DNA from 3 places in the Alteromonas sp. AWJ4_199 genome. Region 1 is predicted to be linked to each of the others. Evidence: predicted binding sites of a transcription regulator. Region 1 holds the regulator's gene; each other region holds the start of a gene.
The links. Region 1 encodes MetJ, which represses methionine synthesis genes. Its sites were predicted from a motif close to TAGACGTCTAGACGTCTA; they were not measured.
Positions count from the first base shown of each region.

Region 1 (9,515 bases):
TTAAACGCCTGGACGCACACCTAGCATGTGACAGATAGCATAGCTCAACTCACTGCGGTTTAAAGTATAGAAGTGGAAGTGTTTTACCCCTTCTTTAGCCAGCACTTTAACTTGGTCCATAGCAATGTTAGCGCCTATTAAATTACGGGTTGCTTGGTCATCGGCATCAAGGCCGTCGAACATTTTGTGCAACCATCCAGGAACATGAACATTTGTGAAACCAGCAAATTTAACCAGTGTTTGGTAGTTGGTTACCGGCAATATACCCGGAACGATATCTAAGTCGACACCTGCTGCGGCAGCGCGGTCTCTAAATCGAAGGTAAACACTCGTATCAAAGAAGAATTGAGTTATTGCTTCTGTGGCACCTGCTTCTGCTTTGCGTTTTAGGTTTAGTAGATCAAACTGCGCATTTGGTGCTTCAGGGTGCTTTTCTGGGTAGGCAGCGACAGAAATATCAAAATCGGCAACGTCTTTTAGTAAGGCAACAAGGTCAGAGGCATACATTTCTGTTTTTTCTACTCCTGACGGTAAGTCGCCGCGAAGTGCAACAATACGGCGAATGCCTGAATCCCAGTAGTCTTTTGCAATTTGCTTTAATTCATCACGGCTTGCGTCGACACAGGTTAAGTGAGGAACGGCAGCAACGCCTGTTTGCTGTTGAATACGTTTTACCACATCGTGGGTTCTGTCACGCTCACCGCTATTGGCGCCGTAAGTAACCGACATGTAGCTTGGCTTTAACGGTGCTAGGCGTTCAACCGACTTCCACAGGGTTTGCTCCATGGCTTCCGTTTTAGGCGGAAAGAATTCAAAAGATACATCAATATCACGCAGCTCCGACAGGGACTGGTTTAATGCATCGATACCTTGTGCGTAAGAAACCATGGTTTATACTCTCAAAAATGTAATCTTATAGACGTTTAGACGTCTAAATTAAAGAATATATGTCTAGACGTCAAGAGGTTTACACTGCTCAATTGACCTTTTCGTGAACTTGTTTAGAATTTCTCTTCATAATATAAAAAGAGTAGACCGAGTTAGTACAATGGCAGAATGGAACGGTAAATATATTCACCCCTACGCAGAGCATGGGAAAAAGAGCGAGCAGGTAAAGAAAGTCACTGTTTCTATACCTATTAATGTGCTTAAAGCACTTACTGATGAGCGTACCCGCCGCCAAATCAATAATTTGCGTCACGCCACTAATTCGGAACTGTTGTGCGAAGCATTTTTACACGCGTTTACTGGCCAGCCATTGCCTAACGATGATGACTTGCGTAAAGACAATCCTAATCGCGTGCCGGCTGAAGCTAGGCGTATTATGGAAGAAATGGGCATTGACCCAAGCTTCGAAAATGATGTGTCTGAAGACGACTGATATTTAGTATTAAAGAGAAACGGCGCTGTGTTGTAAGGCTTTACTAGTTTATAGCCTACAACACAGCGCCGTTTTTTTATGTACTTGTATTCTTTAAGCGCACTTTTTAGCAAATATTGGTTGAGCGTTAACCCAACCTTTTTTAGCCTTGTGCGCCAGAACTTTATTTTTCTGGGCTTTCAGGTACTCGTGCAACACCCGACTCAATAGCCGCCTTAGATACCGCGGTAGCTATACGCTCGCACAGACGTGGGTCCATAGGTTTAGGAATAATATACTCCTTACCAAATGTCAGACTATCGCTTTTACTCGCGGCCAATACTTCCTGTGGTACAGGTTCTTTCGTAATAGCACGAAGAGCTTCAACCGCCGCCACTTTCATCTCATCATTAATGGCTGTAGCGCGAACATCTAAAGCACCGCGGAAAATAAACGGAAAGCACAGCACGTTGTTTACCTGATTAGGATAGTCTGAGCGGCCAGTAGCCATAATTAGGTCTTTACGCACTTCGTGAGCAAGTTCAGGCTTTATCTCAGGATCTGGATTAGAACATGCAAATACAATTGGGTTTTCAGCCATCAAAGAAAGCGCTTCTGGCGGTAAAACATCAGGGCCTGATACACCGACAAAGATATCTGCGCCTTCCATTACATCTTCAAGGGTGCGCTTATCAGTATTGTTAGCAAACAGCTTCTTGTGCTCAGTTAAATCTTCGCGACGAGTGTGGATAACGCCTTTTCTATCTAACATGTAGATACGCTCACGCTGGGCACCACACTTAATCAGTAGCTCCATACAGGCAACCGCTGCTGCTCCGGCGCCCATGCAAACAATTTTAGCGTTCTCTATATTTTTGCCCTGAATCTCTAGAGCGTTAAGCATACCTGCTGCGGTTACAATAGCGGTACCATGCTGATCATCATGAAATACTGGAATTTTACAGCGCTTAATGAGCTCTTGCTCAATTTCGAAGCATTCAGGTGCTTTGATGTCTTCTAGGTTAATACCGCCAAACGTATCAGCAATATTCGCCACGGTATTAATGAACTCTTCGGTCGTACGATGCTTTACTTCAATATCAATGGCATCTAGACCAGCAAAGCGTTTAAACAGAAGTGCTTTACCTTCCATTACTGGCTTTGAAGCTAATGGGCCTAAATTACCTAAGCCTAGTATCGCAGTTCCGTTACTGATAACCGCAACCAAGTTACCTTTGCCCGTATACTTGTAAGCGTTATCTGCATCCTCGGCGATTTCTCTCACCGGCTCGGCAACGCCCGGACTGTAGGCAAGAGCAAGGTCGTCGACGCTATCGGCTGGCTTAGATAGCTCTACGCGAATTTTTCCAGGTGTGGGTTTGGCGTGATAGTCGAGTGCGCGTTGTCTAAAATCTGACATGTAAAAAGGTATCCTTAGATGTAGGGTTCATCGGTATTTTTGTTCACGCTCTGTAGCTATTTTATTATCGTTGTAGTTATAGATAGATAAACATAAGCGCGTTACAACTAACTAATGACAAAAGTGATTATAAATAGTTGTTAGCACTAGTGTGGTACGTTGGAAACTGCAGACCTAGCGTTAACTCTTCCTGATTTCCCTAACATATCGCTGTTGATATAGGTCTAACATTTAGACCTGAATTTATATCCAAAAGCGCCACAAGCCTTAGCAGTTAAGCATTATTCATAAAATTAATGCTCACTATCAAGGTGCCGTTCGCAACTCTAACACAGCCAATCACTGTGTACATATCTGATCAGAATTTTCAATTACCAATGTAGGGTAGGCATACTAATTAGACCAGTAAAATAAGTCTATAATTGTCATTCATAAAATTTATTTTTAAGTCTCACTTCATTTTGAAGGTGTATTATAGGCGCGGGTGCTAAGATGCTTATCGATTTATATTCGAAAAAACAGTATTGGATAATATTTCACAAAGATAGACCTCTTTATTTTCACTATTGTTTTTCTGATAAAATACGATAAATGGCCTCTCAAACTCGTTTTGAAGACAAAGAATATGACAGAGAAAAAACTAATCGCAGTGCTAACAGATGTGTGTGAAAACGTAAAATCTGACGATAATGGATTCGTATGGCTTACGCATTTAGGACCTTGGAAAGCGCCGAAAGTTATTGCCGTATTTAATACGGAGCAAGAGAAGCAGCAAGCATTGATTAACGGTTGGGATATGGACTTCATAAACCAGGTGAATATAGCCCTTGAATTTATTAAGTCTAGTCCAGCTGGAATTTATTTCGACAGTGAGGAAGCGTGTAAAAAACAAAGTAGAGGGGACTGGGAAAAGCACTTGGTAAGAGTCGAAAACCTTCATTAAGCATAATGAGCGCTTTGGTCTCAAATGTACGCGATATTGATATGATCAATTAGCTTTGATTAGAGGCGCTTGCATAAGTGGAAGCTATTCAATGTTAGTCTACTAACGTGAATAGTTATCTCTGGACAATAAAAAAGCGCCATGAAGGCGCTTTTTTCGAACTCGATATCAGGCTTACTTTTTGCCCAATGCACCGAAACGCTTCTTGAAGCGATCAACACGACCACCAGTATCAACGTTACGTTGCTTACCAGTGTAGAATGGGTGACATGAAGAACATACGTCTAGGTTAATGTCTTTACCAAGCGTAGAACGAATCTTCATTACGTTACCACATGAGCAAGTAGCTGTGATTTCTTCGTATTTAGGGTGGATATCTTGTTTCATTGGGTTACCTCAAATAATAAGGCCGTATCGCTATACAACCCGAAGTCGCACACCATACGTTACTTAGTTCAAATGATAAGTCGTTCAAAGAACAACCCATCGCAAAAAGAGCGGCGCATAATATAGGATGGATGTGGCATGATCAAGTGGTTTTTGCCCAATTGTTAAACAAAGCAGCTTGGCAAGAAGGCTACCCAAGAGAGCTAAACGAAAAACATTCCTTTTATGCTTTAACGTAAAGTATGTTTAAATATTTGTCTTTCAAGGCTAGGCCCATTAGCGTCAATAGTAAAATTGTGCGCTATAGCAAAATGTGTAGCTAACTGTTAGCAGCGCAAACTGCTGTAATATATGGGTCTGCAAGTAGCTTCAGTATTATTAGTTTCAATATAAGAAGCTTAGTAAGCGCATTACGCGCTGTAACAGCCATCAAATAAGGTAGAACGTTCGCAATGGCCTTTATCCAAGTTGCCGTGCCAGTGCCACTGCGCCAACTTTTCACATATACCCACGATAACGTACTCAGTGCGGGTGTCAGAGTGATTGTGCCTTTTGGCCCACGCAAATTGGTGGGTGTGGTCGTTGAAACCCTCCAAAAGCCTGAAAGTGAAATTGACAACGTCGACAAGTTAAAAGCTATCGAGTCGGTACTTGACGATAGCCCCATTATAGATGATGTGTTGCTGAAAATGGCACAGTGGCTGTGGCAGTATTATCACCATGCGCCGGGTGAAGTACTGCACGCCATGTTGCCTGTTTTATTACGCAAAGGCGAGTCGGCGGCTCCCACACCACAAGACATGTTAATGCTTACCGAAGAAGGTGTGCAAACGGCTGCAGAAACGCTATCGCGAGCACCTAAGCAACAAGCTTGCTTTGCTGCACTGGCTGGTGGAGCCTTATTAGCGTCGCAAGCGCGAAAGCAGTATGGTGCTCCTGCAGTTAAAGCGCTTGTTGAAAAGTCTTTGGTACGTATTGAAGAAATAACACCTGAATTTAAGCCAGGCAGCTGGCTTGCCTCGTTATCGCTTTCTGAAAAGCCAATTCCAGACACTGAGCAGTCAGTTGCCATTGCTGCGCTTAATCGTCAGCAAGGTAACTTCGCGGTAAGTTTACTTGAAGGGGTTACCGGTAGCGGTAAAACGGAAGTGTACCTTCAAGCCATTGAACCCTTACTGCGCGAAGGAAAACAGGTGCTTATTCTTGTACCAGAAATTGGGCTTACACCGCAAACCGTGTCACGCTTTGAGAAGCGCTTTGGCATTGCGGTGGGCGTTTTACACTCTCAGCTCTCTGATAAAGAAAGGTTAAACGTTTGGCAGCGGTCTAAAGCTGGCGAACTTGGTATTATTATTGGTACCCGCTCGGCTATTTTCACGCCATTACATAATCCAGGTATGTTGATTGTGGATGAAGAGCACGACGAGTCGTTTAAGCAGCAGGATGGGCTGCGCTACCACGCTCGTGATTTAGCTGCCATGCGTGCCAAGCAGCATAAGATTCCTCTTTTGCTAGGCAGCGCCACGCCCGCGCTTGAAACACTTAATAATGCGTTAAGCGGCCGCTATGCTCATTTACAGCTAACCAAGCGAGCGGGAGGTGCGAAAAGCACCCATCAGCATGTGTTGGACGCGCGCGACCAACCTATTCATTACGGCATTTCACAAGGCCTGTTAACGATAATGCGTCAGCACATTAACGCAGGAAATCAGGTGTTGGTGTTTGTAAACCGAAGAGGTTATGCGCCAGCGCTACTCTGTCATCACTGCGGTGAGACCGCAATGTGTAAGCGTTGTGATCGCCCTTATACCGTGCACAAAGCCCAAAACCGGTTACAGTGCCACCACTGCGGTGGCATGCGTTCAATGCCATCAAACTGCGAAGCGTGCCATCACAATGAATTAGTTACCGCAGGTACGGGGACAGAGCAAGTTGAGCAAGGGCTAGCAAGCTTATTTCCCGGCGTTAAACAGGTAAGAATAGACAGCGATACTGTGCGGGGTAAAGACAAGCTTCACCAAACCCTTGATGCTATTAATCGCCAAGAGTACCAGTTGCTGGTAGGAACCCAGATACTATCAAAGGGTCATCACTTTCCTCATGTCACTCTAGTAGCAGTGCTAGATTGTGATGGTGCCCTTTTTAGTGCCGATTTTAGAGCGCCAGAAAAGCTCGCTCAGCTTGTTACTCAGCTTGCTGGAAGAGCGGGGCGCGCCAGTAAACCTGGTGAAATGTGGCTTCAAACCCATAATCCTCATCACCCTTTACTACAAGATTTAGTGCACAATGGCTATGGGCATTTCGCGCGACACGCTTTAATGGAGCGTAAGGCAGCAGGGTTACCCCCTTTTATTAGCCAGTTTGTTATTCGCGCAGAGGCTACCGATAGCAGTTTGGCTTATCGCTTTCTACAGGAAAGTAAGCAGGTGTTTAATCAACAGCACGCCATTGATATAAACGGTCCGTTTCCTTGTTTAATTGAAAAGCGGCAAGGCAGGTTTCGGTTTATGCTGGTATGCAGCCATGAAAAGCGTGCGCCGCTTCACAATGCACTGCGTTTGGCACTGCCATTTTTACAGGCGTTACCACAGGCTATGAAGGTAAGGTGGTCGATTGATATCGATCCTACCGATTTCAGTTAGCTTGTTAGGTAGCAATACGTTAAAATTTTAGCAAGGTTGAAGAGGCTGAAACACCAGCCCTTCTAATAGACTTGGTATATGACGTTTTCTTACGCATACAAACAACGATAACAAGTAGGAATATTGCCGACTATGGCTCAACGCGATTATGTCTCTCGTGGACGCTCTCCTCAAAAAAAGAAGCCCGCTGGTAAAGGTAGAAAGCCGGCGACAAATACGCGAACAAACGCACAAGCTAACGCCCCAGTTTCTGGGAAGCTTCCTATCGTGCGTCTTATAGGCATTTTCGCTTTAGTGATTGGCTTCGGTGTATTTTTATGGTCGATAAAAGACAATGTAGAGGATGACGTAGATACTCAAGCTTCACGACCTGTTGCCCCGACAGAAGAGTCTTTACCTGAGTTGCCTGAAGAAGAATGGGAGTACATTAAGACCCTGCCAGGGTATGAAGTAGAAGTTGAAGTAAGAGAGCAGGAAAAGTCTGACAAACGCTATCTTATGCAGTGCGCCTCATTTAGAACCCGGGCCCAGGCTGAAGAGATGAAAGCTAAAATTGCATTTCAGGGTTTAGAAGCTCTTATCAGACACAGCACCGGCAGCAATGGCGATTGGTTCCGCGTTATTCTTGGCCCATATGAATCTAAGCGCGATGCGGAAAAAGCCAAGCATAGTCTGCGTAAGGTAAACATTGCCACATGCCAAATTTGGTACTGGAATTTGTAGCAGTTCATTGTAGGTGACACTTAATGCGCTGCATAGCGCGTAGCGGAAGTATGTATTTACAAGGAAGTATCAATGGGTTTTGCCATCACCGAACAACCAGATTACGCCGCTTATAGCATAGAAGAGCTTGAAGACGTTCTGGAAAATATCGATAAGCAGGCCTTTCCAGAGCGCTATCAGGCAGCGAAGAACGAGCTCGATTCTAGGCGAGCTACGCTGCCATTTGATGATGCGGATAGCGCCCTTCAAGACGATCACATTTCTCGACCCAAATGGTCTGAACTACACCTGATCACACGCATATCGAACATTACCTTTTTGGTACTTATCGGCGCTTTGTTTGTAACGGTTTTCACCAATTTTATCGTGATCAATGCTTGGCTAGACAATTCGAATTGGGCCATTGCTCTTCTCACTGTTGTTTATAGCGCCTTTTATTACCTCACTATTTTCGTTGATAAGCGACACGCACAGTTTGTGACTAAAGATTTGCGTGGAAAAATGACGTTACTTGGTATGCCGCTATTAGCCTTTTTCTTATGTTTTAGTTTCGTTGATACGGCATTGCCCTATACGCTTCACTTAATGTCCGACAAACAAGAGATAGAACGAAAATTTGCTTATGAAAAAGGAAGCGGCTCTAAACACTGTCGACACTCACTATTGCTAAAAGAGAGCGGAGCTTTGTCCGATGGGCGCTTATGCTTAGGGGAAAGCGAGCACAAACGCCTACCGAACAGAGGTTGGGTGTATGTAAAAGGTTATGAAAGTAGTTTTGGTTTTGACATCGAAAGTTATCGATTTCGCTAAGCCCAAATAGTAGGTACCTCTGAGCGCACATTCTTTTGTCTCACCCTTGAAATTAAAAAGCCTTCCCCCACTTATTTGTTATTGAATTATTACGCTGCTGCCTTAGTTCCGCGAAAAAGGTACATATAAAACGCAGCAGCGCCCAGCTAAACGGGGAAATAACGTGACAACGATTGTATCTGTACGACGTGGGAATCAAGTGGTAATGGCTGGTGACGGACAGGTATCACTAGGCAACACCGTAATGAAAGGGAATGCGCGCAAGGTGCGCCGTTTGTACCACGACAAAATTCTAGCGGGCTTTGCGGGCGGCACGGCCGACGCGTTTACGCTATTTGAGCGCTTTGAAGCCAAGCTTGAAGCGCACCAAGGCCATTTAACCAAGGCCGCGGTTGAACTTGCCAAAGACTGGCGGACCGATAGGGCGTTACGCAAACTTGAAGCCCTGCTTGCTGTAGCCGATGAAACAGCGTCATTCATCATTACCGGTAACGGTGACGTAGTGCAGCCAGAGCAAGATCTTATCGCGATTGGCTCTGGTGGTAACTATGCACAAGCGGCAGCTACTGCACTTTTAGACAATACCGAGCTAAGCGCTAAGGAAATTGCTGAAAAATCGCTGACCATTGCCGGTGATATTTGCGTATTTACTAACCATAGCCAAACGGTTGATGTACTAGATTACTAAGTAATAGCGAACGCTGTTATTGGCTTGTTGTCGCTCGTTTGCGTAGCAAGTACAACAAGTATTGTTAGAAAAGGGTTTATTCATGTCTGAGATGACACCAAGAGAAATTGTTCACGAGTTAGACCGACACATTATCGGTCAACAAGATGCCAAGCGCGCTGTATCTATTGCACTTAGAAACCGCTGGCGTCGTATGCAGCTTGAGCCTGAGCTGCGCCAAGAAGTTACCCCAAAAAATATTTTGATGATTGGTCCAACGGGGGTGGGTAAAACCGAAATCGCTCGCCGTTTAGCTAAACTTGCTAACGCGCCCTTCATTAAAGTTGAAGCGACAAAGTTCACCGAAGTGGGCTATGTGGGTAAAGAAGTTGAAACCATCATTCGTGATCTTGCCGACATCGCGGTAAAAATGACGAAAGAAAACGAAATGAAGAAAGTGAAATTCCGTGCTGAAGAAGCGGCGGAAGAGCGCATTTTAGACGTTTTGCTTCCTCCACCAGAAGACGCGTGGGGCAACAAAGAAGACGTTGAAGATCGCGGCA
Region 1 is NZ_JBSWUR010000001.1:2,779,170-2,788,684, forward strand. It holds gene metF (methylenetetrahydrofolate reductase) at 1-888, opposite strand; gene metJ (met regulon transcriptional regulator MetJ) at 1,049-1,381, shown strand; gene ACXAER_RS12200 (malic enzyme-like NAD(P)-binding protein) at 1,545-2,780, opposite strand; gene ACXAER_RS12205 (hypothetical protein) at 3,406-3,723, shown strand; gene rpmE (50S ribosomal protein L31) at 3,898-4,110, opposite strand; gene priA (primosomal protein N') at 4,563-6,752, shown strand; gene ACXAER_RS12220 (SPOR domain-containing protein) at 6,885-7,475, shown strand; gene ACXAER_RS12225 (hypothetical protein) at 7,548-8,285, shown strand; gene hslV (ATP-dependent protease subunit HslV) at 8,449-8,973, shown strand; gene hslU (HslU--HslV peptidase ATPase subunit) at 9,056-9,515, shown strand, end outside.

Region 2 (11,504 bases), on a different contig from region 1:
GGCAAGATGCATTAAACAAAGCGGAAGCACTTAAACCAGATGTAATAACCATGGACGTTGAAATGCCAGTTATGGATGGTATTTCAGCCGTTAAGGTTATTATGGATAAACGTCCAACGCCAATTTTGATGTTTTCCTCGCTAACGCACCATGGCGCACAGGCTACGCTTGACGCGCTAGAAGCCGGCGCCCTCGATTTCTTACCAAAGAAGTTCGAAGATATTGCGCAAGACAGGAAAGATGCTTCGCGCTTACTTTGCACTAAAGTTAGGTTAATAGCGCGAAGAGGGCTAGGTGTAAAGCGTCCTTCTCTTCGCACAATGGAAACTCGAAAACTTCCTGACAACGCGCCAAAGCAAGCTTTTTTCAAAACATCGGGGTTGCTATCTGGTCACAAAGATGCTGATAAGCAACCTACTGTTTCTTCAGTAAGAGCAACCGGGAAAAAGTACGCATGTTTAGCGGTAGGGGCGTCCACGGGAGGGCCGGTTGCACTGCAAAAATTGCTTTCCCCCCTGCCGGCAGAATTCCCTTACCCTATATTGTTAGTGCAGCATATGCCCGGAACTTTTACTACTGCATTTGCACAGCGTTTAGATAGCAATTGTAAAATTAAAGTAAAAGAAGCAGAGCATGGCGATATCTTAATGCCTGGACATGCCTACCTTGCTCCTGGAGGAAAGCAGATGCTGCTTGAAACAATTGGCAGCAATAAGCGAATTTCCATCGTTGATGCCAGCCAATCTGATAAGGTGAGTTACAAGCCAAGCGTTGACCTGACGTTTAGCTCATTAGCTAAAGTCTATGGAGGCGACGTACTTGGTATTATCTTAACGGGAATGGGTGCTGATGGAAGAGAAGGGTGCCGGTTACTCAGAGATAAAGGCGCGACTATTTGGGCGCAAGATCAAGACTCATGTGTGGTTTACGGAATGCCTCAAGCTGTCGCTGTGGCTAATATATCCAGTAAAAATATCAATATTGACGATATGAGCAGTTGCGTTCAAACCGAAATGCGATAGCAGTTTGAACTGTAATGGAACAGTAATTATGAAAGTGTGGACTGTGGCAAATCAAAAAGGCGGAGTAGGTAAAACTACTACAACCGTAAGCCTTGGCGGCTTGCTTGCTCAAAAGGGCAAACGAGTGCTTATGATTGACACTGATCCTCACGCATCGCTCAGTTATTACTTTGGTATTGATGCAGAGGCGACAAGTCATTCTGTTTACGACATTTTTATTAATTCTAATCAGATTACTGCCGATAAAGTAATGGACTGTCTCAGTCCTACAAAGCTCGACAATTTATATGTGCTACCAGCGACCATGGCTCTGGCAACCTTAGATAGAACAATGGGCAGCGAACAGGGTATGGGTTTAGTGTTAAAAAAAGCACTCGCAAAGATATCCGATGAATTTGATTTTGCTATCATCGACTGCCCTCCTGTTTTGGGTGTGTTAATGGTCAATGCGCTGGCGGCTTGCGATAAGGTAATTGTTCCGACGCAGACAGAGTATCTGGCCCTTAAAGGCTTGGATAGAATGATTCGTACTATGGAAATCATGGGGCGTTCGTTAGATAAGTCTTTTGACACCCTAATCATTCCTACTATGTTTGATAAACGTACAAATGCCGCACTGGCGTCGAGAAAGCGATTAATGAATGATTACGGTGAGCGTGTTTGGGAGGGGGTCATTCCGGTGGACACTCACTTCAGGGATGCTAGTTTGGTGCAGCTTCCTATCTCTGCTGCTTACCCAAAGACAAGAGGTGTAAATGCCTACGATAAACTGTTAGCCGTATTGGAGAAATAACAAGACCATGAGCAAGCAATCGCCATTTGCCCGTGAAGAAGTAATGGAGGCATATTTAGACAGTCTTCTGAAAGAGCCTGAAGCTCCTGAGGATGTTACTGCGCGCACGGCAAGACTGCTTGAGCAAGCCTCTCAACAAATGGCTGAGTCAACGCTTGTTTCTACAACTAGCGAACCGCTGGCCAATGATGAAGAAGTGTTAGTACAAGAGGTCTCTTCGTTAATTGAAAGTCAGAATTCACAAACGAGTGTAAGTGAAAAACAGGATTCGTTCGCTGACGTCCCTGCTCAAACGGAACAAGAAAGTGAGGTTGATACTCCCGAGAAGTTAAAAACTCCACTAAAGGATACTCTCGGTTTTCGCTTTCAGGCGCTATTCTTTGAGGTGGCTGGGCTAACACTTGCGGTACCCTTAACATCGCTAGGTGGCATCCATCAAATTGAAAAAATAGGCCCTTTATTTGGAAAACCTGACTGGTTTATGGGGGTAATGTTGCACAGAGAGTCTAAACTAAATGTTGTTGACTCTGCAAAATGGGTAATGCCAGAAAAATACAACGAAAATCTCGCACAATCGCTTAACTACCGATATCTTATAATGTTAGGAGAGAGTGCGTGGGGACTTGCAAGCGAAAAGCTTGTAAACACGGTCAATTTGACTGCCGATGACGTAAAATGGCGCGAGTCCACAGGTAAGCGTCCCTGGTTAGCAGGGATGGTTAAAGAAAAAATGTGCGCGTTAATTGACGTTGAAGAATTAATATCTATGCTTAACAAAGGCTTAGACAGTAACGACCAGACGCCATAGTATTGGGAGCCAGGTTCATGAGCGACGAAAGAATGAATAGTAACGCTACCGACAGCAACGACGAAGTCCTTCAATGGGTGACGTATCGCTTAGGTGAAGAAACTTACGGTATCAACGTAATGCAAGTACAAGAAGTATTGCGCTATACCGAAATAGCCCCTGTACCCGGTGCGCCTGATTATGTACTTGGTATAATCAACCTGCGCGGTAACGTGGTAACCGTCATTGATACCCGGGCGCGTTTTGGGCTACCCCCGACGGAAATCACGGACAATACACGCATAGTGATCATTGAGTCTGACGAACAGGTTGTTGGTATATTGGTGGATAGTGTGGCCGAAGTGGTGTACTTGAAATCATCAGAAATCGACAGCGCCCCTAACGTTGGCACTGAAGAAAGTGCCAAATTTATCCAAGGCGTTAGCAATCGTGATGGCGAACTGCTTATTCTTGTCGATTTGAATAAATTGCTAAGTGACGAAGAGTGGGATGAGCTTAGCAATATCTAAAAATAAATAGGCGACATGTATTGTCTATGTCGCCTCCATTTCCCCAAGGGTTATGTCCATGGAATGGCAGCTTGCTGCACCTACCTTAATTGAACTTATTTTGTGCGGCTTTATCGTTGTGCTTGCTGTTACGGTAAGTATTCTATATTCGCACGTTAAGCAGTTACGTACAGCTCTACACGATAACGAGCAAAATAGTGCTTCCGCAATTGCACGAGCAGAAGCGCTCGCTAAAGATGCAAATAACCAACAAACTGAGGCGCAAGCACGCACATTGGTCATTACTCGCCACATTCAAGAGCTAGACGAAAAACAAACTGATATTGAAAATCAGCTTCGAGAGCTCAAACTTCAAGATCCTTCCCTACGCCTATATCAACGTGCTGCAGACTTAGTTAAGCAAGGTGCCAGCATCGACGAAATTATTGAGGCCTGTGACATTCCTCGCGCTGAAGCTGAGATGTTAGTGATGGTGCATAAGCAAAATAGCTAACGTTTTCCCACCAAGTAAAAAACGTTTAGACGTCTAGACGTAAAGATGTTGACATATCGCCAGTTATAGACACAATACAAATATTGTAATTTATCACTGGAGCCCTCTATGCCAATTCGTATTCCTGAGCAGTTACCCGCGCAGAATGTACTACTAGGTGAAAATATTTTTACCATGGACATGGACAGGGCTGCCAATCAGGATATTCGTCCTCTTGAAGTCGGTATTCTTAATTTAATGCCGAACAAGATAGAAACAGAGGTACAGTTACTTCGTCTGTTATCGAACACGCCGCTGCAAATAAACGTGGATTTAATTCGAATTGATAATCAAGCGCCGAAGAATACCCCGCAATCGCACATGGATGCTTTCTATCACGACTTTTCAGCAGTCGCGAACAAGAAATACGATGGACTTATAGTAACCGGAGCACCTCTTGCGCTTATCGATTATGAGGAAGTGAAGTACTGGGAAACCATGACCACCATACTGGAATGGGCGCAGCGTCACGTGAACTCAACCCTTTACTTATGTTGGGCTGCTCACGCCGCCATGTATCACTTTTATGGTATTACTCGTGAGATCAAAGATGAAAAGTTTTCAGGTGTCTTTAAGCATAAAGTAAACGATCCTCATAATGAACTATTAAGAGGTTTTGACCCCACGTTTCACGCTCCCCATTCTCGTTACGGGCATATTGATACTTCGCTGTACAACAGTGTTGATGGGCTGAGCGTTGTGGCAGAATCTGATGATGTAGGCGCTTATATTGTAGCGTCAGAAGACAAGCGTATGGTGTTTGTAACGGGTCATCCAGAGTACGATCCAGATACGTTAAAAGACGAATATTTACGAGATATTGCCGCGGGACAAACGCCGTCAATGCCGAAAAACTATTTTCAAGGGGATGATCCAGCCAAGTCTCCTATTGTACAGTGGCGCTCGCACGGCAGCCTATTGTTTACAAACTGGCTGAATTATTATGTCTATCAGACCACGCCTTACGATTTAAGTCAGCTTGCTGAAAAGTCACAGCCAAAGAGGTAGCACGTGAGCCAAAGATCACATTCAAACGCGCAGGCAACGCTTACAGAAGCCGCTAATAAACGCATTCTAATTTTAGACGGTGCGATGGGCACTATGATCCAGCGCCATAAGTTGGAAGAAGAAGACTATCGCGGGAAGCAGTTTGCCGACTGGCACTGCGACGTAAAGGGCAACAATGATCTGTTGGTCCTTACTCAGCCAGATATTATTTACCAAATTCATTGCGATTATTTTGAAGCTGGTGCGGATATTATTGAAACGAATACGTTTAACGCCACTACTATCGCTATGGCCGATTATGACATGCAGGCCCAATCGCGGGATATTAATTTAGCCGCGGCTAAATTAGCGCGTAAAGCTGCCGATGCATTCACAGCTAAAACCCCCGAGAAACCCCGTTTTGTTGCCGGTGTATTAGGTCCAACAAACCGCACGGCGTCTATTTCACCTGACGTTAATGACCCAGGTAAGCGCAATGTCACCTTTGACGAACTAGTGGAAGCGTACAGTGAGTCAACCGAAGCCCTTATTGAAGGTGGCGTAGACTTAATCATGCTTGAAACTATATTCGATACGTTAAACGCGAAAGCAGCTGCGTTTGCCGTGGAGTCCGTATTTGAAAAACTGGGTAGGGCTTTACCCGTGATGGTATCAGGTACTATCACCGATGCTTCAGGGCGTACGCTCTCTGGTCAAACCGCAGAAGCGTTTTATTACTCAATGCGACATATTAGCCCATTTTCCTTCGGCTTAAACTGCGCATTAGGCCCAGATCTATTGCGTCAATACGTAGATGAAGTAGCCAATGTTAGTGAGTGCTTCATATCCGCACACCCTAATGCAGGCTTACCTAATGAATTTGGTGAATACGACATGGAAGGTCCAGAGATGGCCGAGCACATCAAAGAATGGGCGCAGTCAGGGCTAGTAAATATCGTAGGTGGCTGTTGTGGCAGTACCCCAGAGCACATTCGCGATATTGCCAACGCGGTCGAAGGTATTGCGCCACGCAAGCTACCCGAATTTGAACCTAAAATGCGTTTGTCAGGCCTAGAGCCGTTTGTACACTAGGAGGGCATTATGAGCGCAGAATTTTCAACATTTATCAATATCGGTGAGCGCACTAACGTTACAGGTTCTGCTCGCTTTAAACGTCTTATTCTTGAAGGTGATTATGAAACCGCACTTGATGTCGCAAGACAGCAGGTAGAAAACGGTGCTCAAATCATCGACATTAATATGGATGAGGCCATGCTTGATTCAAAGCAGGCCATGATCACCTTTTTAAACCTGATTGCCTCTGAGCCAGATATTAGCCGAGTTCCCATTATGATCGACTCGTCTAAATGGGAGATTATCGAAGCCGGGCTTAAGTGTGTGCAGGGCAAAGCGATTGTTAACTCGATTAGCTTAAAAGAAGGGGAAGAGATCTTCTTAAACCAAGCCAAGCTAATAAAGCGCTATGGTGCTGCAACCGTAGTGATGGCGTTTGACGAGACCGGCCAGGCCGATACACAAGCCCGCAAAGTTGAGATTTGTCAGCGTAGCTACAAGCTACTGACAGAAGAAGTCGGCTTTCCACCTGAGGATATTATTTTTGACCCCAACATCTTCGCAGTAGCGACGGGTATTGAAGAGCACGATAACTACGCGGTTGATTTTATTGAAGCTACCCGTGAGATACGTAAAACCTGCCCGTACTCTCATATTTCAGGCGGCCTTTCTAATATTTCATTCTCGTTCAGGGGCAACAACCCAGTGCGCGAGGCTATGCACTCGGTGTTTCTGTACCACGCTATTCGCGCGGGTATGGATATGGCTATTGTGAATGCAGGTCAGCTAGAGGTATATGACGAAATACCTGCTGAACTTCGAGATGCGGTTGAAGACGTGATTTTAAACCGCAGAAGTGATGCCACTGAACGCTTACTCGATATTGCCCCTAATTATCAAGGCGATGGAAAGGCTGCCGCGAAAGAAGATTTAAGCTGGCGCGAGCAAGAAGTAAATAAGCGCTTAGAGCACGCGCTTGTTAAGGGCATCACCGATTACATTATTGAAGATACTGAAGAAGCGCGTCAGCAAGCTGAGCGTCCGTTACACGTTATCGAAGGGCCATTAATGGACGGCATGAACGTAGTAGGGGATTTGTTCGGCGAAGGTAAGATGTTCCTTCCTCAGGTGGTAAAGTCGGCTCGCGTTATGAAAAAAGCGGTAGCCCATTTACAGCCATACATTGAAGAAGAAAAGTCAGACGATGCTAAAAGCAACGGTAAAATTCTTCTCGCTACGGTAAAAGGTGATGTTCACGATATCGGTAAAAATATCGTAGGCGTGGTACTTCAGTGTAATAACTTTGAAGTGATTGATCTTGGCGTAATGGTGCCAGCGGCGACAATCTTACAAACCGCTAAAGATGAAAACGTTGATATGATAGGCCTGTCGGGCCTTATCACACCTTCACTAGATGAAATGGTTCACGTTGCCAAAGAAATGGAGCGTCAGGGCTTTGATATCCCGCTGCTTATTGGCGGGGCGACTACGTCTAAAGCGCACACTGCGGTAAAAATCGAACAAAATTACCACGCGCCAGTGGCTTATGTTCCAAACGCAAGTAGGGCAGTAGGCGTATGCCAGCGTCTTCTAAACAAAGCGTCTCGTGATATTTACGCGCAAGAACTGGCAAAAGAATACGACACGGTACGCGAACAACACGCCCGTAAAAAGCCGCGCAGCAAGCCGGTGACATTAGCTCAAGCCAGAGAAAACGCTTTTAAGCCAGATTTTACGACTTTACCAGTAAAACCTGCGAACCTAGGTGTAACACCGGTAACCGCTGATTTGGCTACGCTGCGCAACTACATTGATTGGACGCCATTTTTCTTAACCTGGTCTTTGGCAGGCAAGTACCCACGTATACTTGAAGATGAGGTGGTGGGAGAGCAGGCACAGTCACTGTTTAACGACGCCAACGCCATGCTGGATAAAATTATCGAAGAGAATAGCCTTCAGGCGAAAGGCGTTATCGGCTTGTTTCCTGCCAACCGCGTTAATGACGATGTTGAAATTTATACCGATGAGTCGAGAAACCAGATTCAAGGTGTTGCCCATCACTTGCGTCAGCAAACCCTAAAAGACAAATTCGCTAATTATTGTTTAGCAGACTTTGTAGCTGAAAAATCCAGCGGCATAAATGATTATGTGGGCGCTTTTGCCGTCACCGGCGGTATAGGTGAAGACGAGCTTGCTGATAGCTATATTCAGACTGGCGATGACTACAATGGCATTATGGTTAAAGCGGTGGCAGACAGGCTTGCCGAAGCGTTTGCGGAATATCTGCACGAGCAAGTGCGTAAGCATTACTGGGGGTACGCCGCTGACGAATCACTAAGTAACGAAGAACTTATTCGCGAAAAGTACCAAGGCATTCGACCGGCACCAGGCTACGCCGCGTGTCCCGAGCATACTGAAAAGCAGCTTATTTGGGATTTATTGTCAGCAGAGCAGCATACAGGTATGAAGCTAACCGAAAGCTATGCTATGTGGCCGGGAGCTTCGGTATCCGGATGGTATTTCGCTCATCCTGATGCCAAATACTTTGCTGTTGCCAAAATTCAGACCGACCAGGTAGAAGATTACGCTACACGTAAAGGGTGGACGCTAGAAGAAGCTGAAAAGTGGTTAGGTCCTAACTTAAGTGATTAATGCTGATAAGGCAGGTAACGTGTATGCAAATCGAAAAGCCTTTTAGTCAGGCCTGTGAAAACAACAAGCGCGCTATTTTGAGCGTGCTTGAACGTACATTTGCTAACTGCCGACAAGTATTGGAAATAGGAAGCGGGACAGGACAACATGCCGTATTTTTGGCTGAACACTTACCCCACCTTATTTGGCACACAAGCGATCAAACGCACTATCACGAAGGCATTGCCGCGTGGCTGAGTGATTCAAATGCGGGGAATATAAAACCTCCCATAGCATTTACCGTTGGGCAAGATGACTTTCCCAACCTCGACATAGACGGCATTTTTACGGCAAACACCGCGCATATCATGCAAAAAGAAGAGGCGAAGCTACTAATGGAATCAGTAGCGTTGCACTTACCTAAAGGGGGCATATTCTGTCAGTATGGCCCTTTTACACACAGCGGCAAGTTCACTTCTGAAAGTAACCAAACCTTCCACATTTCGCTGCTAGAGCGAGGATATGGAGGTTACCGCGATATCAATGAGCTTACTGCTTGGGCAGGCGAGTTAAGCTTGCAAGAAATAATCGACATGCCCGCCAACAACCATATGCTTATTTGGAAGAAGCGCTAGAAAAGCATCTCTTGCATCAATGAAAGGGAACAGCCATTCCTGCATTCCCACGCTTCGCTAGGAAACTTGCCAGCGCCTTCTGAGTGGGTGATTATCTATGCGGATTGGTATACCCCATTATTTCGACAACAAAGTGAGCTCAATTGGGTTTGAATCTGCAAACGGCCCTTGTACCTCGGGCGTAATGTCACCGGGTGAATACACATTTTCTACCTCTCAAAAAGAGCTGATGAAAGTGGTTGAAGGTGAGCTAGTGGTAAAGCTACCGGGAAGTGACGAATGGCAGTCTTTCGCAACGGGTACCAGTTTTAATGTGCCTGCCGATGCATCTTTTGACGTAAAAGTGTCTACGCCTACCGCTTATCTTTGCTTTTACAGCTAGACGTTAATGATTAACTAGCTACGCGATCTTGCCATCTACTTCATTATTGCGTAGCTTTATAAAAAAACAAATCAAGGATGAAACGTTGCCATGACGGATGACAATGCATATACCCCCATGCCCGACTACGAAAGTTATAGTCTAGAAGAACTTGCCCAAGCGTTAAATTCCATAGACGCTGCTGAGTATCCAGAACGCGCTGCCAAGATTTCAGCCTTAATCGCTGAAAGAAAAAGTAAGTTGCACGCATCACACGAAACAATTAGTAAAGCGAATGATAAAATAATCCGTACCGATCAGATTAAGTTTCATGGTAAAGCGGGTGAGTTTTTTTCTATATGGATAGTTAATTTACTTCTAAGTATTGTTACCTTAGGTATTTATTCTGCATGGGCGACGGTGCGTACCAAACGCTATTTCTATAGCAATACAGAGCTTGATGGTCATCGCTTTTCTTACCTTGCTGAACCGCTACAAATTTTAAAGGGGCGGATAATTGCCGTAATTTTATTCGGTGGTTATTTTTTTCTAACTACGATAAACCCCGCTGCTGCGCTTATTTTCGCACTTATTCTCATGGCGTTAACGCCTGCTTTAATTATTATGAGTATGCGTTTTAGGCTTCGTATGACGGCATATAGAAACGTTAGATTTTCTTTTAAAGGCCGGTGGGGAGAAGCCTTTGTGTTATTTGTACTCTTGCCTATTGCAAGCATATTTACCCTGTACTTGCTTATGCCTTGGGTATTAAAGAAGATTGATGCGTTTTTAGTAAACGAATCATGTTTTGGCAATAAATCCTTTTCCACCACGCTGGATACGGGCAAATACTATCGAACATCAGTTGGTGTGCTGTTTATCTCTCTTTGTTTAATGCTAATTTCGTCTTTTGTTTTAGGAATTGGCGCTGTGGCAATGTCTAACGGTGAACCGTCGTCTGTTTCAGCTTTAGCACCAATACTGTTAGTTTTGTTTTACTTAGTAACTTACGCTGTAGTATCAGGTTACTACAATGCTCGAATTAGGAATCACATTTTCCAAAACACACAACTTGAAAACGTTGCTCAGTTTAATTCGTCGCTGGCAGCAGGTGCACTCATCAAACTGCGCTTAGTCAATGCGCTAGCGATTGTTCTAACTTTAGGAATGGCGCTTCCTTGGGCAAAAGTGAGAAGTGCAAAATTATTCGCCGACGCCACTGAAGTAAAAGTGCTTGAAGGTTTTGATCAGGTACTTGTTGGTAGTTCTGGTTCTGCTGGTGCGGTGGCAGAGGAAGCTGCGACTTTATTTGATGTAGACGTAGCTTTAGGTTAAATGCCGTGTCGGTATCACATTACTATTACGCAAGCGGTGTTAGTTCAGATATTGTGACCTGTAATATTGAGGGCGACGAGCTGGTTATTTTCTTTGACCAAAATGGCACTTCTAAACGGGTACACAGGTCAGAGATGACAACTCGCACAAAACTTGCGGGGTTACCACGAGAAGTGTCACTGGATGGCGGTGATTTACTTATGTGGTCGTCTAGCCCAGAGGAAGATGCCTGGCTTGATAAAAATCAATTGGTAGGGGTGAATAAATTAGAGTCGAAAAAGTCGTATTTAATGGCAAGTATAATACTTGTGCCTTTGCTTCTTTATGGACTATTCACCCAAGCTCTTCCTCGAATTGCCGTGTCGTTTTCTCAATATGTTCCCTACAGCATAAAAGAAATCGGTTCTCAACATACCTTGGCCGCGCTCGATAGCACTTTACTTAAGCCATCTGAACTTAGTACCGAATCAAAGGAATTGCACGCTAACAGTTTTTATTCACTATTAGCTCAAATAGAGACGGAAAATAAAAATTACCGCGTGCACTTTCGCCACTCTAACGTATTAGGTCCCAATGCTTTTGCCTTACCTGATGGCACTATTGTGTTTACCGACCAACTCATCGCTTTGGTTGAGGAAAATCAAGACGTATTAAACGCTATTTTTCTGCATGAAGTAGGGCATGTAGAAAACAATCATTCCATGCAGCTTATTGCAGAGTCACTATTCGCAACCCTTGCGATAAGTTATATTTTTGGCGACTTGAGTGGCGTTTTAGATGGTGTTCTAGGCGTAGGAACAAGTGTAGTTCAAAATCA
Region 2 is NZ_JBSWUR010000003.1:179,616-191,119, reverse strand. It holds gene ACXAER_RS17930 (protein-glutamate methylesterase/protein-glutamine glutaminase) at 1-1,022, shown strand, start outside; gene ACXAER_RS17925 (ParA family protein) at 1,051-1,815, shown strand; gene ACXAER_RS17920 (chemotaxis protein CheW) at 1,823-2,623, shown strand; gene ACXAER_RS17915 (chemotaxis protein CheW) at 2,641-3,132, shown strand; gene ACXAER_RS17910 (DUF2802 domain-containing protein) at 3,191-3,625, shown strand; gene metA (homoserine O-succinyltransferase MetA) at 3,734-4,672, shown strand; gene ACXAER_RS17900 (homocysteine S-methyltransferase family protein) at 4,676-5,743, shown strand; gene metH (methionine synthase) at 5,753-8,377, shown strand; gene ACXAER_RS17890 (DUF938 domain-containing protein) at 8,401-8,991, shown strand; gene ppnP (pyrimidine/purine nucleoside phosphorylase) at 9,089-9,373, shown strand; gene ACXAER_RS17880 (YjgN family protein) at 9,464-10,687, shown strand; gene ACXAER_RS17875 (M48 family metallopeptidase) at 10,693-11,504, shown strand, end outside.
Region 2: a site for MetJ is predicted at 3,652-3,669, ahead of metA (homoserine O-succinyltransferase MetA). Genes of this name have one in related genera too.

Region 3 (11,504 bases), 1.3 Mb from region 1:
ATGTCATTTACGATGTGTAAAAGGCCTTGAATGCTGAATTTCGCCAAAGAAAGGTAATGCTTCTGTTCTTCGGTAAGTTCAGAGTTTGCCATTAGCTGTAAAACACCAGATATGCCGTGTATAGGCGTGCGTATTTCGTGGCTCATACTCGCTAAGAAACTAGACTTCAATCGAGCAGATTCTTCGGCTTTCTCTCTTGCTTCTTGAAGGTATTGTTCCGTTTGTCGCTGCTGCGTAACATCTTGCTGAAAACCGATGTAATGCGTCACTTCGCCATTGGTTTTGACTGGGGTTAAATTTAATCGGTTATAAAAGGCGCTGCCGTCTTTTCTGTAGTTAAGTAGTGTAGTTTCAATAGGCTCACGTGTCGCAATGGCTTTGCGAATTTGATCAACGGTTTGTAAACTGGTTTCATCACCCTGCATGGAGCGACAGTTTTGCCCAATTATTTCACTTCGTTTATAACCAGTTAATTCTTCAAATGCACTATTTACATAAATAATTGGCTGTCCGGCCCGTTTGACATCAGAAATAATAATCGAAACAGTTGCTTCATCCATCGCATGGGTCAGTATGTTTACATGGCTTTCTAATGCGCGCTGCTCGGTAACGTCACTACCTACATATATGTCGCCACGAATATTACCCTTTACGTCAGCGAGCGAAGCTTTTGTCCAGCGAATATAACGCTCTTTGCCCGAATCTACTGAAAAGTGCGTCAACTCATCGCTCGGTTGTGTCGCTAGTTTCCGAACTATAAGTTTTAAAATCGAACTCTTTTCACCGTATTGATCATCGCAAAAAGCATCGAAGCGCGTATTTGAAATGAGAATTTCTTGATTCTGATCGACCACGACCAGCATGTCGCCCATCGACTCTAATACATTGGAAAACTGTTCGTTAGACAGTGAGACCTCGGTTAGATCCCAAATAAGCTTATCGAAGGCGGCTCGAATGTCGGCTAACTCTTTTGCCTCCACTTGCAATTCATCGTTTAAAGAGGTTGTGTTGTCACTGGTAAGACGGTTTTTAATATCGTCATAAAGCGTTGAGAGGGTTCGCTCAGCTAACGTTCCGGTCATGCTCACCATATGCAAAATAATGAAAATGAATCCTGTGATCATTGCTAATAAGACGATGCCCGTCCAAGCAACTTCTCTGTAAGCCTTGATAGTTGGCTTAACGCTATATAATTGAAGATTCTTCCAGCTAGTTTGCTTAATAGAATAGCCGCTTTGGTTGAACGCTAAAAAGCTTGAATTTAGTGCGATTAAAGAGGGGTCGCTACTAAATAGTACGTTTCCGCTTAAATCTGTAACTAATTGGTTAGTGAGTCGAGGATAGGGCTCAAGAAGTGATTGAAGGCTGTCAACATACATAACAAGGGCACCTTCAGAGACACCATTGAGTAAAACGGGAACGCTAAATACTACTCCGTATTTAGATACAGAAGAAAATGTGTTTGATGAGCCAAGTGTTTGCTGACGCCAAGCATTGCTTAACGACTCAGGTAGGGTTGCACTCCAGTTTTTTTCGATAACTTTTTTACCCGCAAAGTCAAACAGTGCAAATTCGACGGTTTTTGCTTGAGTGAGGTTTAAAGAGCGAAAGAACATAGGCAAGTAATTATCTCGCTGTTCTAAATCAACCAGCGAATTAATAATAATGTCATTTGCCGCTAGATCAGCAAGCTGACGAGTTGTATCGCTTACAATGAAATTAATATCTTGCTCGAGCCCTTCTACCGACTGCTGCTGAAGGGCATTACTTTGCTTAACAATGAAATGAAAGGAAAGGGCAACTAGTGTAATAGACAGCACTGCTATTAATAGCGCTAGCCTTGGGATCATGCTTGAAAGCAATAAAGAACGCAGCCTCATAGGTTCATGCTGCATTATTTCTTGCCCGTTGTTACCAAGTGGCCTTTATCATTAAATTTTGTCATAAAATAATCCTTTGACCAAAGTGCATCATGCCTTTCTTTTGTGAATGGGGCTTCATAGTATTTTACGGCACCCTGGATGTCTTTCAGCGATTCTAGGGCACTGCGCAACTCGTTAATTTGTATGCTACCAGCTTTATCGGCAGCGATTGCAACTAAATGAATTAAATCATACGCATGGGCCAGACCTGTGACACCCTCAATAGCTGCTGCATCAATTAAACCATACTTATCATAATAGGCTTCTAACAGTTGTTTAGCCTTGTTATTTTCTTGATGGTGGAAGTGAAACGTTTGAAGAACTGAAATGTTGTGGTGGCTGATTGGGTTAACTAGTTTAGATGCTAACTGTCCAGATGCTACTCCCCAGTGAGCAATTACCGGAAGCGAGCTTACTCCCTGCTCAGCCATGGCATTCAAGATGACCGCGCCTTCGGGTACGTTAGTAACTAATATGACACCGTCTGTTTTCGCATTTTTTATCGCTGCAATGTCTTCAGAGAAACTCTTCTGCTGCCAGTTAATCCAATGAGTGGCGCTAATGTTTACGCCTTGCTCCGCTGCCGCTTTCGTTAATGATTCAAGGTTTGAGCGTCCCCAACCTGTGCGCTCCAGAACCAAAGCGACATTTGACAATCCGTTGGATTTTGCAAAGTTAATCAGTAAAGGAGCGGCTTCTGCGTCACGTACTGAGACCCGAAAAACGTTATTGGGGGAATGCTTATTATCGATGATGGAAGTACCAGCGGCCCATGGTACCAGCATGAGAATATTTTTATTATGTATAATATCGATCTCAGCAAGCACAACTGGCGTGTGTACTCCACCGACGACGGCTAGCAAGTTTGGCATTTTCGCAAACTGCTCAATGTTGTGAATGCCGCGAGCGGGGTTCCCTCGATGATCTTTCGCAATTACTTTAAGTTTACGGCCAAGTATCCCCCCATTTGCGTTAATCTCTTCAACGGCTAACTCTACACCTTGGGTAATAGCCACACCTCCCTCTACAGCAACTGCTGAAAGGTCTGCATCTATACCTATTATCAGAGGCTCTTGAGTGCTGTCAGCGCGGCATGAATTGATAAAAAACATAAAGCAGAAAACCGCTGTTAGAAGAAGTTGTACACGCATGGGTTAGTTACCTAGTTGATTACCCTTCAAAGTGTATAGCAATGTGCTGAACGTTTTCTTATTTACGCACTATTCTTTAGTATAATTTAGTACGTTATGTGAGCAGTTTCTTACGAGGCAACGTTTATTGTTTTACTGCAAAAAGACCAATGTGGCACGATTCTGTCATTGAACAAACAGTGTAAAGCTAAATGGTTGTTTAGTGAGCAGCTATGCAAGGGCCCAGCGCGCAATTAGAATGTTAAAAACATCTGTGCCTGTGTTGAAGGTATTCTCTTTTACTATTAAAAATTAAGGAGAACAGTAGTTTGGAGTATAAGTGCGAAATACAACATTGCCTACAATTATAGATGTAGAAGCAAGTGGATTTGGGGCGGCAAGTTACCCCATAGAAATAGGCATTGTGCGCTATGATGGTGCAAAATGGTGCAAACTACTGAGGCCATTTGACTCTTGGGTACACTGGGATACAAAAGCAGAATCGCTTCATGGCATCTCTCAACAAATGTTACAGGCACGAGGCGAGGAGCCTCATAAGGTGTGCGTTGAGCTTAATAATTTTCTGGGGAATACGGTTGTATACAGCGACGGATGGGTGGTAGATAACCCTTGGCTGATAAAGCTGTTCTCGGCTGCGCAAATTGAAATGTCGTTCACCTGCCGCGCCCTTGAATATATATTGAGTGAGTCTCAAATGGATAACTGGCACGACGTAAAAAATAGTCTTTCCGCTGAACTAGACGTAAAGCGTCACCGAGCGAGTTCTGATGCAATGATAATTCAGCAAACCTATGCTAAAACAATGGCGCTAACTCAGAAGTGATTCTGTGTTGCCTTTACAATTAGGGAGGCACAGTTTTGACGTCGCGGCGTTCGATAAGCTAAAGGTAGTGATATTCCTAGAATAGGTAATTAACACCTAAAGAAAGCGCCATATTCTCTTCTTCGCCAATTTGTCTATGCTCTAGCTCTACGGCCATGTTTAACCCTTCGCTTTGGCCAAGTAGCCAGCCTAATCGCGTAAAAGTACCTACATCGTGGGGTAAATAAAGCCACTCAGCATAATGTTGAAAAGCGGTATTGTTTGTTTTGTAGGTCGCATAAACCTTCTGCGGCACCCAAGTGTTAAAACGCCGGCTGGCGCTAAACATACCTTGTGAGCCCGCTGGATAGGTATAAGTGTTGTCGTAAAGGTAGGTTTCGGTCGTAGATTTAACGCGGTACATACTGTTTAGCTGCCACCGAGCTATCTTCTTGCTTTTAAACTGAATTGGGCTGTAGAGGGTATTATTTACTTCCGCGAACACGGGTGAGGCTGTTATTGAGACAGCCAGCGTGAACGCTGTAAGAGTACCAGAGACTACATTCATGGAAGAACCCAAGTTGTTGTTGTCATGGCTTGTAAACAACCAGAAACTACAAGCGATAGTGTGTTCGTTATTTAAGCATAGCTGCAAAAACAAAGGATGGAAATAGGCTTTACCTTTTTTAATTTAGGGGGCTAGCTTGTCTCACCTGAAAGACTCAACAAAAAACGCCGCTAGGTTGCATTGCTTCAATGTAAAGCGTAACAAACTAGCGGCGTTTTCAAAAAGCGTTAGAGGGTTAACGAATTAAATCGATGCTTTTAACGCTTCCGCTTTATCTGTTGCTTCCCACGGGAATTCGTCACGACCGAAGTGACCGTAGGCTGCAGTAGGGCGGTAAATCGGGCGCTCAAGATTAAGCATTTGGATAAGGCCGTATGGACGTAAATCAAAGTGTTCGCGCACTAATGCAACCAGTGTTTTCTCATCAACCACACCTGTACCGAAAGTATCGATGCTGATAGACGTTGGCTCTGCAACACCAATGGCGTAAGACACTTGAATTTCACAGCGTTTGGCAAGACCAGCTGCAACAATGTTCTTAGCAACGTAACGACCCGCGTATGCTGCGCTGCGGTCTACCTTTGATGGATCTTTACCTGAGAACGCGCCGCCGCCATGTCTAGCCATACCGCCGTATGTATCTACGATAATTTTACGACCTGTTAAGCCACAGTCGCCCATTGGACCACCGATTACGAATCGACCCGTTGGATTGATGTGAAAACGCGTGTTGCCGTCTATCCACTCGCTTGGAAGCACAGGCTTGATGATTTCTTCCATTACCGCTTCACGTACTGTTTCAGTGCTTACTGAATCACAGTGCTGAGTTGAAAGTACAACCGCATCAATGCCTACAGGCTTGTCATTTTCGTATTTAAAAGTGATTTGGCTTTTTGCATCTGGACGCAACCAGTCTAGCTTACCAGATTTACGTACTTCCGCTTGTTTTTGAACAAGGCGGTGAGAGTACGTGATAGGCGCCGGCATTAATACATCAGTTTCGTCGCTCGCGTAACCAAACATCAGGCCTTGGTCACCTGCACCTTGCTCTTCTAAGCTTGCGCGGTCAACACCTTGATTGATGTCAGGAGACTGTTTACCAATTGCGTTTAATACAGCACATGAATCGGCGTCAAAGCCCATATCTGAGTGCGTGTAGCCAATTTCTTTAACTGTCTTTCGGGTAAGCTCTTCAATATCTACCCATGCAGAAGTGGTGACTTCACCACCTACTAAAACCATACCGGTTTTTACATACGTTTCGCAGGCCACCCGAGCGCGAGGATCTTGTTCTAAAATAGCGTCAAGAACCGCATCTGAGATCTGATCAGCAATTTTGTCCGGATGTCCTTCAGACACTGACTCGGATGTGAATAAATGCGTGGCCATAAATGCTCCGTAAGCGTTAAATTATCAAAATAGTCGTATATTGTACTAAAACAAGTTATAAATACCAGTCTTTACTTCTAGACGTCTAAAAGTCTCTTTGTTACGAAATGTTGACATAACCCGATCAGTATTAAGGTTATTTGTATAAAATAAAAAGACTTAGGCAAAGGTAAGAGAGTTTTTATTACCGTGCTAATACGCATTGGTGAGCGTATAGACCATTTTTTACTATTACTTTCGCTATTGGCAATGAAAACTCATTGAACTGTTAGGTGGCATAGGTAAGAATAACGCCACATTCAATCGTATAAAGAAGTAGAGCAAACGCCTTATCTCTACGCTCGTCTAGCTCTGCTAGCCCGCTAAGATACGAAACAAAAGATACAAAATAAATCAGGAGACAACATGCCCTCTCGTCGTGAACTCGCCAATGCAATCCGTGCATTAAGCATGGATGCCGTTCAACAAGCTAAATCTGGTCACCCAGGTGCCCCAATGGGGATGGCTGATATCGCACAGGTACTATGGGGTGATTTCTTATCACACAACCCTGCAAACCCATCTTGGGCTAACCGCGATCGCTTTGTGCTTTCAAATGGTCACGGCTCGATGCTGCTGTACTCTCTTCTTCACCTTTCAGGCTACGAACTGCCAATTGAAGAGTTAAAGAACTTCCGTCAATTGCATTCAAAAACGCCAGGTCACCCAGAGTACGGTTATGCGCCAGGTGTTGAAACGACCACTGGCCCACTAGGCCAAGGTATCAGTAATGCTGTGGGCATGGCGCTTGCCGAAAAAGTACTAGCTGCACAATTTAACAAAGATGGTCACACTATTGTTGACCACCACACCTACGCATTCTTAGGCGACGGCTGCTTAATGGAAGGTATCTCACATGAGACCTGTTCACTAGCCGGTACACTAGGCCTTGGTAAGCTTATCGCGTTTTGGGATGACAACGGCATTTCAATTGATGGCGAAGTGGAAGGTTGGTTCACCGACGATACACCAGCACGCTTCAAGAGCTACGGTTGGGAAGTGATCGATGGCGTTGACGGTCACGATGCAGAGCAAGTAAAAGCCGCTATTGAAAAGGCACAGGCGAATGCTGCGCAACCTACGCTTATTTGTTGTAAAACCACCATTGGTTTCGGCTCGCCTAATAAAGAAGGTACCGAGTCTTGTCACGGTGCACCACTAGGTGAGGACGAAATTGTCGCTACTCGCGAGAAGCTTGGCTGGAGCCATGGCGCGTTCGAAATTCCAGACGATATTTACGCTGGTTGGGATGCTAAAGAGAAAGGTTCAAACGCGGAAAGCGCGTGGAATGACGCTTTCGCTGCATACGAAGCCGCCTACCCAGAGCTTGCAGCAGAATTCAAACGCCGTGTAAATGGCGAGTTGCCAGCAGATTTCAGCGACAAAGCAGACGCTATCATCGCTGAACTTCAAGCTAACCCACAAAATATCGCTTCACGTAAAGCGTCGCAAAATGCATTAAACGCGTTTGGTCCACTACTTCCTGAGCTATTAGGCGGCTCTGCCGACCTTGCTGGTTCTAACCTTACCATCTGGGAAGGCAGCAAAGGCGTTGAAGCAAACGATGCATCAGGTAACTACATTTATTACGGTGTACGTGAATTTGGTATGTCGGCCATGATGAATGGTATTGCCCTTCACGGTGGCTTCAAGGCATACGGTGCAACCTTCCTGATGTTTATGGAATATGCACGTAATGCGGTACGTATGGCAGCGCTAATGAAGCAACCTGCAATTTTCGTTTACACCCACGATTCAATTGGTCTAGGTGAAGACGGCCCAACTCACCAGCCGGTGGAGCAGGTGGTAGCGCTACGAGCAACGCCTAACCTTGATAACTGGCGTCCTTGTGATCAGGTTGAGTCTGCTGTGTCTTGGAAGTCTGCTATTGAGCGCACTGACGGCCCATCAACGCTGATCTTCACACGTCAAGGCTTAGCGCAGCAAGAAAGAACGGCTCAACAAGTTGCTGATATCGCGAAAGGCGGTTACGTACTTAAAGACTGCGAAGGTACGCCAGAGCTTATTCTTATTGGTACCGGTTCTGAGGTTCAGCTAGCCGTTGAAGCCGCAGCGAAACTAACCGAGCAAGGCAAAGCCGTTCGCGTAGTGTCTATGCCATCAACTGACGTATTCGATCGTCAGTCTGCTGATTACCGTGAAAGCGTACTGCCTTCTAGCGTTGTTAAACGCGTAGCGGTTGAAGCGCTGTCTAAAGATAGCTGGTACAAGTACGTTGGCTTTAATGGCGCTATCGTAGGCATGGACACCTTTGGTGAATCTGCACCTGCTGGCGACCTGTTTAAGCACTTCAACATTACCACTGACGCTGTAGTAGAGGCTGCACTGTCTCTGTAAGAGGTAATAGATAAGCCTATGGTAAATATTGCCATAAATGGGTTTGGTCGTATTGGTCGTAACGTGTTGCGCGCGCTGTATGAAAGTGGGCGCAACAACGAATTTAACGTGGTGGCCATTAACGACATTGCTAAACCCGAAGGCATAGCACATTTACTTAAATACGATACCGCCCACGGGCGGTTCCGTTTTGATGTGGCCTTAGAAAACAACACGCTAAATGTCGCAGGCGACGATATTACACTGCTCGCGATAAGCGATATTAAAGACCTACCCTGGAAAGACTTGGGCGTTGATATTGTGCTTGAGTGTACGGGCAAGTTTGATGACAGAGCATCGGGGCAAGCACATTTAGATGCCGGCGCTAGCAAAGTGCTTTTCTCGTCACCCGGGTCACCAGATTTAGACAATACGGTCATTTTCGGAACCAACGAAGACACGTTGACCAATGAACAAAAATTAGTCTCCAACGGCTCTTGCACCACAAACTGCATTGTTCCTGTTATCCAAGCGCTAGACGCTGCGTTCGGTGTTGAAAGTGGTACGATCACAACCATTCACGCGTCTATGCACGACCAGCAAGTTATCGACGCCTATCACGAAGATTTGCGCAGAACCCGTGCTGCAAGTCAGTCGATTATTCCCGTTGATACCCGACTTGCTGCCGGTATAGAGCGCATTCTGCCTAAGTTTGCGGGAAAATTCGAAGCCATTGCGGTTCGAGTGCCAACTATCAATGTTACTGCCATGGATTTAAGTGTAACGCTTCAATCTAAGGTAACGATTGAGCAAGTGAACCAAGCCCTTCGCAATGCAAAAGCGGGGCGTTTACAGGGCATTTTGGACTACACCGAAGAGCCTTTGGTGTCGGTAGATTTCAATCACGACCCTCACTCGTGTATTGTAGATGGCACACAAACAAGAGTCAGTCACAAACAACTGGTTAAAACACTGGTGTGGTGTGACAACGAATGGGGTTTTGCAAACCGTATGCTCGATACCGCAAAAGTGATGTTCGACGCAAAATAAAGCATTGATGCTGCCAAGGGTTGGTAGCACCAGCCCGCGCAGCTTTCACAGTTAATTTGAGCGTGTCTTACCTTCAAAACACGCTCTACTGAATTTAAATTAACATAGGAAAGACGATGGCAATTCCAAGCATGAGCGATATGGCCCTAAAAGGTCAGCGCGTATTAATTAGACAAGATTTAAACGTGCCGGTAAAAGACGGCAAAGTAACTTCTGATGCGCGTATCAAAGCATCAATCCCTACGATTAAAGCAGCCCTAGACGCAGGTGCGGCAGTTATGGTGATGTCTCACCTTGGTCGTCCTACTGAAGGCGAGCTTGCAGACGAATTCTCTCTTCAACCTGTTGTTGATTATCTTAATGACGCCCTAGACGTACCGGTTAAGCTTGTAAAAGATTACCTTGACGGTGTTGAGCTTAGCGAAGGCGAATTAGTTATCCTTGAAAACGTACGTTTTAATAACGGCGAAAAGAAGGACGACGAAACGTTAGCAAAACAGTACGCAGCACTTTGCGATATCTTTGTTATGGATGCGTTCGGTACTGCTCACCGCGCACAAGCGTCTACTCATGGCGTTGCTAAATTTGCACCAAAAGCCTGTGCTGGCCCATTACTTGCTGCAGAATTAGACGCACTTGGCAAAGCGCTAGACAACCCTAAGCGCCCAATGGTTGCTATTGTGGGTGGCTCTAAAGTATCTACCAAGTTGACCGTGTTAAAAACATTGGCTGAAAAAGTTGACCAGCTGATTGTTGGTGGCGGTATTGCCAACACTTTCATTGCTGCTCAAGGCCATAATGTAGGTAAGTCACTAGTAGAGATGGACCTTACCGAGCAAGCCACACAGCTTATGAATGAAGCGCAGGCGAATGGCGGTAATATTCCAGTGCCTACAGATGTGGTCGTGGGCAAAGCGTTTGATGAGAATACCGAAGCGACGCTAAAAGTAGTCAGTGACGTTGCCGACGACGATATGATTTTTGATATTGGTCCAGACTCTTCAAAGGCGTTAGAGGACATTATCAAGAACGCGGGAACCATTGTATGGAATGGCCCTGTAGGCGTATTTGAATTTGAACAGTTCAGTGCTGGAACAAAAGCGCTGTCTGAAGCGATTGCGGCAAGCGACGCATTCTCAATCGCAGGTGGTGGTGATACACTAGCAGCAGTTGATAAATACGGGATTTCCGATAAGGTCTCTTATATTTCAACAGGTGGTGGTGCGTTCCTAGAATTCTTGGAAGGCAAAACACTACCAGCGGTAGCAGTACTAGAAGAAAAAAATAAATAAGCCTGGGTGCTGCATGTAAACGCAGCGTTTTAAAGCTCTAGATAGCTAAGGCCTAGTACAAACGTTACCCCATAAGTGTCACGCTCAGTAACAGCATTTTTGAGCGTGACCTTTTAATCGGAAACGATTACACCTGCGAAACAGTGAAGTACGCAGGCATAAATACCAACTTTATTACAGATGTGTTTACTTAAGGTGCTGGCATGCTGCGTCTGAGACAAACAGATCTTTAATAGAATTGGTATAACAATAAACCCTACACCTGTCTATTAAGGCAGTTATATACAAAAGGAGTGTTGCAATGGCATCACAAGCTCAGCAGGCAATGCTGGATAAACTGAAGACGCAAACCGGTTTTATTGCAGCGTTAGATCAAAGCGGCGGTAGTACCCCTAAAGCGTTGCGCTTATACGGCATCGAAGAGTCAGAGTATAGCTCAGACGAAGAGATGTTTAATCTTGTTCACGAAATGCGTACACGCATTATCACCAGCACCCCTTTTAGCGGCGAGCGCGTTCTTGGCGCAATCTTGTTTGAAAACACCCTTGATAGAGAAATTGAAGGCATGTCTTCTGCACACTACCTGTGGCAGAAAAAGCGTGTTATTCCTTTCTTAAAGGTAGATAAAGGTCTAGCTGAAGAAAGCAATGGCGTTCAAGTAATGAAGCCAATGCCTGGTCTTGATGCTCTGCTAGCTAAAGCGGTAGCGCAAGACGTGTTTGGCACTAAGATGCGTAGTGTTGTTAAGCTTGCGAATCACCAAGGTATTAAAGATGTTGTTGCTCAGCAATTTGAAGTGGGTAAGCAAATTTTAGCCGCGGGCCTTGTTCCAATCATTGAGCCAGAAGTGGATATTCACAGTCCGCAAAAAGCAGAAGCCGAAGCGCTACTAAAATTAGAAATTCTAACTCAGCTTAACCTTCTTAGCGAAGGTCAAGAAGTCATGCTGAAGCT
Region 3 is NZ_JBSWUR010000001.1:1,453,049-1,464,552, reverse strand. It holds gene ACXAER_RS06370 (hybrid sensor histidine kinase/response regulator) at 1-1,895, opposite strand, end outside; gene ACXAER_RS06365 (ABC transporter substrate-binding protein) at 1,895-3,073, opposite strand; gene ACXAER_RS06360 (3'-5' exonuclease) at 3,393-3,896, shown strand; gene ACXAER_RS06355 (hypothetical protein) at 3,973-4,443, opposite strand; gene metK (methionine adenosyltransferase) at 4,687-5,832, opposite strand; gene tkt (transketolase) at 6,238-8,229, shown strand; gene epd (erythrose-4-phosphate dehydrogenase) at 8,248-9,258, shown strand; gene ACXAER_RS06335 (phosphoglycerate kinase) at 9,375-10,550, shown strand; gene ACXAER_RS06330 (fructose bisphosphate aldolase) at 10,852-11,504, shown strand, end outside.
Region 3: a site for MetJ is predicted at 5,903-5,920, ahead of metK (methionine adenosyltransferase). Genes of this name have one in related genera too.